One region of the Paenibacillus sp. 2RAB27 genome, then DNA from elsewhere that is predicted to be linked to it. Evidence: a T-box and tRNA genes for the amino acid it is inferred to sense, from the RefSeq annotation. Region 1 holds a T-box; the other holds one or more tRNA genes.
What was found. A T-box is a leader RNA that pairs with one kind of tRNA and senses whether it is charged. The one in region 1 lies ahead of AB4114_RS19695 (valine--tRNA ligase), so its partner is inferred to be a tRNA-Val.
Positions count from the first base shown of each region.

Region 2: it has a tRNA-Val gene. The T-box ahead of AB4114_RS19695 (valine--tRNA ligase) is inferred to sense a tRNA for this amino acid. The anticodon was not compared.

Region 1 covers NZ_JBFRGR010000014.1:129,697-133,115, reverse strand. The annotation lists gene AB4114_RS19700 (LysM peptidoglycan-binding domain-containing protein) at 1-1,037, shown strand, start outside; T-box leader at 1,225-1,484, shown strand; gene AB4114_RS19695 (valine--tRNA ligase) at 1,540-3,419, shown strand, end outside.
Region 2 covers NZ_JBFRGR010000008.1:156,397-159,815, forward strand. The annotation lists gene arfA (arabinosylfuranosidase ArfA) at 1-978, shown strand, start outside; gene AB4114_RS14275 (hypothetical protein) at 1,224-1,400, shown strand; partial or broken gene AB4114_RS14280 (iron-containing alcohol dehydrogenase) at 1,425-1,577, shown strand; tRNA gene AB4114_RS14285 (tRNA-Val) at 1,839-1,911, opposite strand; gene AB4114_RS14290 (hypothetical protein) at 2,178-2,372, shown strand; gene AB4114_RS14295 (hypothetical protein) at 2,421-2,711, opposite strand; gene AB4114_RS14300 (alpha/beta-type small acid-soluble spore protein) at 2,912-3,124, opposite strand; gene AB4114_RS14305 (hypothetical protein) at 3,279-3,419, opposite strand, start outside.

The DNA of each region.
Region 1 (3,419 bases):
ATTTGGCGGCTATACAAGAATTGAATGAGGTAGAATTGCTTCCGCATATTCAAGTAATAACGCTGGATGATCAAGCGATCTTAAAGGGGAATCTACTACTTACAGGCAACTACTTCAGTGAAGAGGGCGGCAGTCCTCGCACACTTGAGCATTTGATTCCTGTCGAAATTACGCTGCCCTTGAATCGTATTCATCGTGTAGAAGATATTCAGGTGGAGATCGAGAATTTTGATATCGACCTTTTATCGGCACGAAGTCTTAATGTAACTGGTGTACTATCTTTGCAAGGTGTAGAAATGGTATCTGTGCCGCAAGAAAGCTGGCGAGAGGAAGAAGAGGTTACGTTTGTCCATCAAATTGAGTACCCACGCTCTGAGCCCGTCATGCCTTACGTATCAGAACCTGTACCTACACCAGCACCGTATGTTCAAGAACCACAGGTTCAACCAGTTCCAGAAGTTCAACAAGTTATTGAACCACCACCAGAACCTGTTCTTCCTACACCTATACCTACGCCAACCCCAACGTTGATAGCAGCTGCACCAGAACCAACTGTCGTTGCGGCTCAGCCGGAATCCTTTTCGGGGGACGACACGATTGGTGTGGAATTTGAACAAATCGAGCTGAAAGTGACCCCGCATGCGGATAGTACCGTCGTTACAGAGGAAAAAAAGGAACTGAAAGTTGCCTTTGGCAAGAAGGCAACTGACGCCGTGGAGGTTAACCCATATGGCATCAAATCGCTATTATCTAAGGCAGGCACGTATCTTTCCGACAAGCGGCTTGCGGAAGCTGAGGCGCAAGCGGCTCTTGAGGCGGAATCGCGGATAGATGCGGTAGAGTGGCGGCGATTATTCCTTCAGAGCAGATCGGAGTCACAAGAGTTCAGGAAGCTCAAACTATGTATCGTTCAGAAGGACGACACCTTAGAATCCATCGCGAAGCGCTATCAACTGACCACGCGTGAGCTTCAATTGATGAATCGTCTAGGTGATCAGGATATTGTTGTGGGGCAAGTTATTTATTTACCCAAATAAATAATGTTACATAGGCAAGAGCTTCTGGCTGCTGATAGCGGCTGGGGGCTCTTTATGTTTATCCTAGTATAAATTCCAACTTTCCGCCCAATACTAGAAAATAATCCTTATAATAGGCGTCGAAATTATTGACTATGTGTCGATAATTCGATATCATATAGTGTAACTCATTTTCAAACCAACATATGGAATTGCAAAGATAGGGAGTAGTAGTCGGAACGCCCTTCAGAGAGTGGAACTGCAGCGCTGAGAGGTTCCTCAGGAAACATCCGATCGAAGTCGCCCTGGAGCAGTAAATGTGAGTGCAATCGCCGAGTTTCATTTCTCGCCTGCATTAGCATTTTCCGGTCGCAGCCGTTATCTGTTTAAGTGTCATGTTATTTGCTATTGGGGCAAGTCGCATGAAATGAAGGTGGTACCACGGAAGCTATACCTTTCGTCCTTTTTGGGGCGAAAGGTTTTTTTGTGTTTATAACAACTAGCCAGATATGGAGGTACTTTTATGACCGAAACGAAATTACAAACGGAAATGCCTACCACGTACGACCCGAAAGAAGCGGAGCGTAAATGGTACGACTACTGGATTAAAAATGAATTCTTCAAAGCAGGCAACCGTCCAGATGCGGAAACCTACACGATTGTGATACCGCCTCCGAATGTAACGGGTATGCTGCACATCGGGCATGCACTTGATTTCACACTGCAAGATATTCTTATTCGTACGAAGCGGATGCAGGGCTTTGACACATTGTGGCTGCCTGGTTCTGACCATGCTGGTATTGCAACACAAACGCGTGTAGAGCAGAAGCTTCGCGAACAAGGACAAACACGTTATGATCTTGGGCGGGAGAAATTCTTGGAGAAAGTCTGGGAGTGGAAAGAATTATACGCGGATACGATTCGTGAGCAATGGGCCAAAATGGGCTTCTCTCTCGATTATTCACGTGAACGCTTCACTTTGGATGAAGGACTTTCGCAAGCAGTTCGTGAAGTTTTCGTAAGCTTGTTTGAAAAAGGTCTCATTTATCGCGGCAACTATATTATTAACTGGGATCCAGCGGCACGCACAGCGCTTTCGGATATTGAAGTGGAATACAAAGAAGTACAAGGTGCCCTGTACCATTTGAAATATGAAACAACAGACGGATCAGGTTCGATCGTTGTTGCAACAACGCGTCCTGAGACGATGCTGGGAGACACAGCGGTTGCTGTTCATCCGAAGGATGAGCGCTATAAGCACCTCATTGGGAAGTCTTTGCTGCTGCCGATTGTAAACCGTGAAATTCCGATTATTGCAGACGATTATGTTGAAAAAGAATTCGGAAGCGGCGCGGTGAAAATTACGCCTGCGCATGATCCGAACGATTTCGAAGTAGGAAAGCGTCACAATTTGCCGCAAATTTTGGTTATGGACGAAACGGGAACGATGAACGCGAATGCCGGCCCATACCAGGGGCAAGACCGTTTTGAGTGCCGTAAGCAAATCATAGCTGATTTGAAAGAGCAAGGTGTTCTGATCAAAATTGAAGAGCACGTTCATCAAGTTGGACATAGTGAGCGCAGTGGTGCCGTAATTGAGCCTTACTTGTCTACCCAATGGTTCGTGAAAATGCAGCCGCTCGCGGATCAAGCGATTGAAGCGCAAAAATCAGGCAAGGGTGTTAATTTTGTACCCGATCGTTTCGAGAAAACGTATTTGAACTGGATTGAAAATGTGCGTGACTGGTGTATTTCCCGTCAACTTTGGTGGGGTCACCGGATTCCTGCTTGGCACTGTGCGGATTGCGGTCAAATCACGGTAGCTCGTGAGGATGCTACTGCTTGCTCCCATTGTCAAAGTACGAATCTTAACCAAGATAACGATGTACTGGATACATGGTTCAGCTCGGCGCTATGGCCTTTCTCCACTTTAGGGTGGCCGAATGATTCCGAGGATATGAAGCGTTTCTATCCGACGAGTGTCCTAGTTACTGGTTACGATATCATTTACTTCTGGGTCGCGCGGATGATTTTCCAAGGACTCGAATTTACGGATCAAATTCCATTTAAAGATGTGCTTATGCATGGCCTTGTTCGTGATTCCGAAGGACGTAAAATGTCCAAATCACTCGGAAACGGCGTTGATCCGTTGGAAGTAATCGAGAAATACGGCGCAGATGCCATGCGCTATATGATTTCTACGAGCAGCACGCCGGGTCAAGATTTGCGCTTCCGTTGGGAGCGGGTTGAGCAAGCTCGTAATTTTGCCAATAAGATTTGGAACGCATCCCGTTTTGCTTTGATGAATTTGGAAGGCGTAAACGCAGCAGATATTGATTTGACAGGCCCATTAGGGACAGCAGATCGTTGGATTTTGCATCGTTTGAATGAGACCGTTCGTGA
Region 2 (3,419 bases), on a different contig from region 1:
GGCCCTTGGCAAATCGGTCAAAAGACGGCTGACGAGTATGGAAGAATAGCATGCGAAACAGCAAAGGTGATGAAGTGGGTGGACCCTTCTATTGAATTAATCGCATGTGGCAGTTCTTTCCGCGCAATGCCGACTTTTGGACAATGGGAAGCAACAGTGCTTGAGCATACCTACGAACACGTAGACTATATTTCACTCCATACTTACTATGGCAATCCGCAAAACGATATTTCCAATTACCTTGCCCGCACGATGGATATGGATCAATTCATCCGATCAGTTATCGCCACTGCAGATTACGTACAAACCAAAAAAGGCAGCAAAAAGAAAATTCATCTTTCTTTTGACGAGTGGAACGTATGGTATCACTCCTTGGAAAGCGACAAAAAAATGTCTCCTTGGCAAATTGCTCCTGCGCAACTAGAAGACACGTATAATTTCGAAGATGCTCTGGTCGTAGGGTGTATGTTGATCACTTTGCTGAAGCATGCAGACCGCGTAAAAATGGCTTGTTTGGCTCAGCTTGTTAATGTGATCGCACCTATAATGACAACGACAGGCGGTCCGAGCTGGTGCCAGACTATCTTTTATCCATTTATGCATGCATCGCTATATGGAAGAGGAACGGCTCTACTTCCACTGGTCTGGTCCCCGGTATATGACAGTAAAGATTTCACGGATGTGCCTTATCTTGAATCTGCAGCAGTATACAATGAGGAACTGGAAGAGCTTACGATCTTTGCTGTTAATCGTGACGAGAAGCGCACGCTTGTTTTGGAATGTGAAATTAGAGAATTTGCAGGCTATAAAGCGATCGAACATATCGTTTTGGAAAATGAAGATTTGAAAGCTGTGAATTCACAAGATAAACCTGATCAAGTAGTTCCGCATAATAACAGAACAGTGCAATTAGACAATGGGCTGTTGACAGCTGAGCTGCCTAAAGTTTCATGGAACGTGATTCGTCTGAAAAAATAGAATTGTTATACTCAACTGCAAAGAGTGTAGGTCGAATGATTGTATTCGACCTGCACTATCCTTATTATATGTATTTAAAAATGATATTCGGAGGCTCTTTTTACATTTTTCTGCTTCGACAATTTTTGCTTTCATGATTTTTTCTGAAGCAGATACCATTCAGCCGGATATGCAGGTGTTTAACAATGAATCGGAAAAGCGTCCGGAGCTTCGCAACATTCAGGACTATCAGACGGGTTCCATTTATGAAACAAGAATTATTATCGATAACCATACTGGAGCTCATTTGGATGCGCCGTTACATATTCTGGAAAATGCGATTGAAAGAGGTTGTCGCAGGCTACTATTTTTTCATCCTTGCTCCTCTGAAATTGAAGGGAATTGAGGCCGCTCCGGCTAGGGCTATCCTGCTTGGATTTTGATTGACTACTTTGGGAGATATAACTATGAACAATTTTGAATTTGAAAATCCAACTCGCATTTTTTTTGGTCAAGGAATGGTTGACCGGCTTAGCGAACAGGTTGAGTCGTACGGCAAGAACATTTTGCTTGTCTATGGGGGAGGCAGTATCAAGCGGAGCGGACTATACGACCGTGTTAGAATATTTGCTGACATTAATAAATTCGCTTCTGCCTAGGATGTAGAATATAGTAAAAGCTGACCGCACACTGGTCAGCTTTTTTTATGTTGCTTATGGGAAGCACGATTAGGTAATTTCCTATAGATGAAATCCCGTTAACCTTATAATGAATCACTATATGACCAGAATATGACCAGTAGCTCATTTAAGGTACAAAACTGAAGAAAATAGCGTTGGAAATAAATGAAAAAAGCCTTGATTATCAAGGCTTTCACGGTATGACCTGTAGTGGGCTCGAACCACTGACCCCTACCCTGTCAAGATAGTGCTCTCCCAGCTGAGCTAACAAGTCGTTTATAGATACAGGTATCAATATACCAAAAAACCGAGAGACTGTCAATTGTTGGGCGGAGTTACTTCCGCCAGAAAAAAATCAGCTTATGCAGGATGGAATAAGGCTTTCGTCTCTTTTTGGACCGAGGAATGAAGGAGAATGGCTCCGATCTGGTCATGGAAGTGAAATTAATGTACCATAATTCAGCGATGTTTCCTAGTATAGCTTTCATCTTGCGTGAATTTATGGTAACTTGAGAACATTAGAGTTTGGGAGGATTAGCTATGACGAAACAACAACATCGTTGGAATTTACGTTTAAAGAGTAGTAATGTGTATTTAGGTACGGTGTACCTTGGCGACCCACTACCTGAAGTGGAAGATGTGATCATGATCGGCGAGAAGAAATATACGATTCTTGAGCTCGGAAGCACGCGCGACGCAAGTGACGTTTTCGTAGAAGAAGTGAAGAAGAAGTAATGGAAATAATCGAAGGAGCAGATCCAAGTGATCAGCTCCTTCTTTTTTTTATGTGATGTGGTATAAGGACGCAAGGCAATCAACGAACATTTTGTTATACTCTTCACGTGTGAGGTCTTTACTGCAAGCGATGTCTCTTCCCAAAAATTGAAACCAAGTAATTTCTGTAAGATTTTTCTTATACACAAACTTGTCATGCTGAATAAGAAAGGTATCATTTTCGAAAAAAGGTACTTTGTCAAATTGCAGGGCTGGTTCGTTTTGCTTTTCGCTCACTAATGTGGCCAGAAGAATTAACATGCGGAAAGGATCGCGGAAAATTTCGTATTGCGTGGTCATGGTTTCAACACTCCTTTTTCGGGTATCCAAGCAAGGTAATCATACTAAAACCAGAGGATTAATTATAGATGTTAGCTTAAACTGGTGAGGAAATTCAAGGGAAATCAGAGGAATTTGAAGGAAATAGAAAAAAGACTGAAGTCACTCTAAGGAGGATCGAGTGATTCAGTCTTTTTTGAGCTTGCTCCTACATCAAAGGATTAGCGTTTGTAGCCGCCTAAAGATTGTTCAGCCATTTGCACTAATCTTTTTGTGATGTTGCCACCGATTGAGCCAGCATCACGTGTTGCCAAATTACCGTTGTAACCAGATGGGGAGAGAGGGACACCAATTTCCTGAGCGACTTCATACTTCATTTGATCAAGTGCTGCCTTTGCTTCTTGTACGACTAAAGTGTTTGATCTGTTAGCCATTCAAAATCATCTCCTTTTTATTGGTACACCAGTATTATTTGAATGTTCAGAATATTTATTCGCTGAAATTAAAAAAAATTTTAGTATGTAAAATCAATAAACCCCCAACTGTGAAGTTGAGGGGGATATTTGATCATGTATGATAACGGTTACATTATTCTTCGGATTGTTCTGCTTCTTCCTCTGCAGCAGCTGCTTCTTCAATCGCTTCAGCGATTACTTCTTCAGCCTCTTGACTTACCACTTCTTCAGTGGATTCAGCAGAGTTTTCTTCTTGCTCATTTTGTTGTACTAC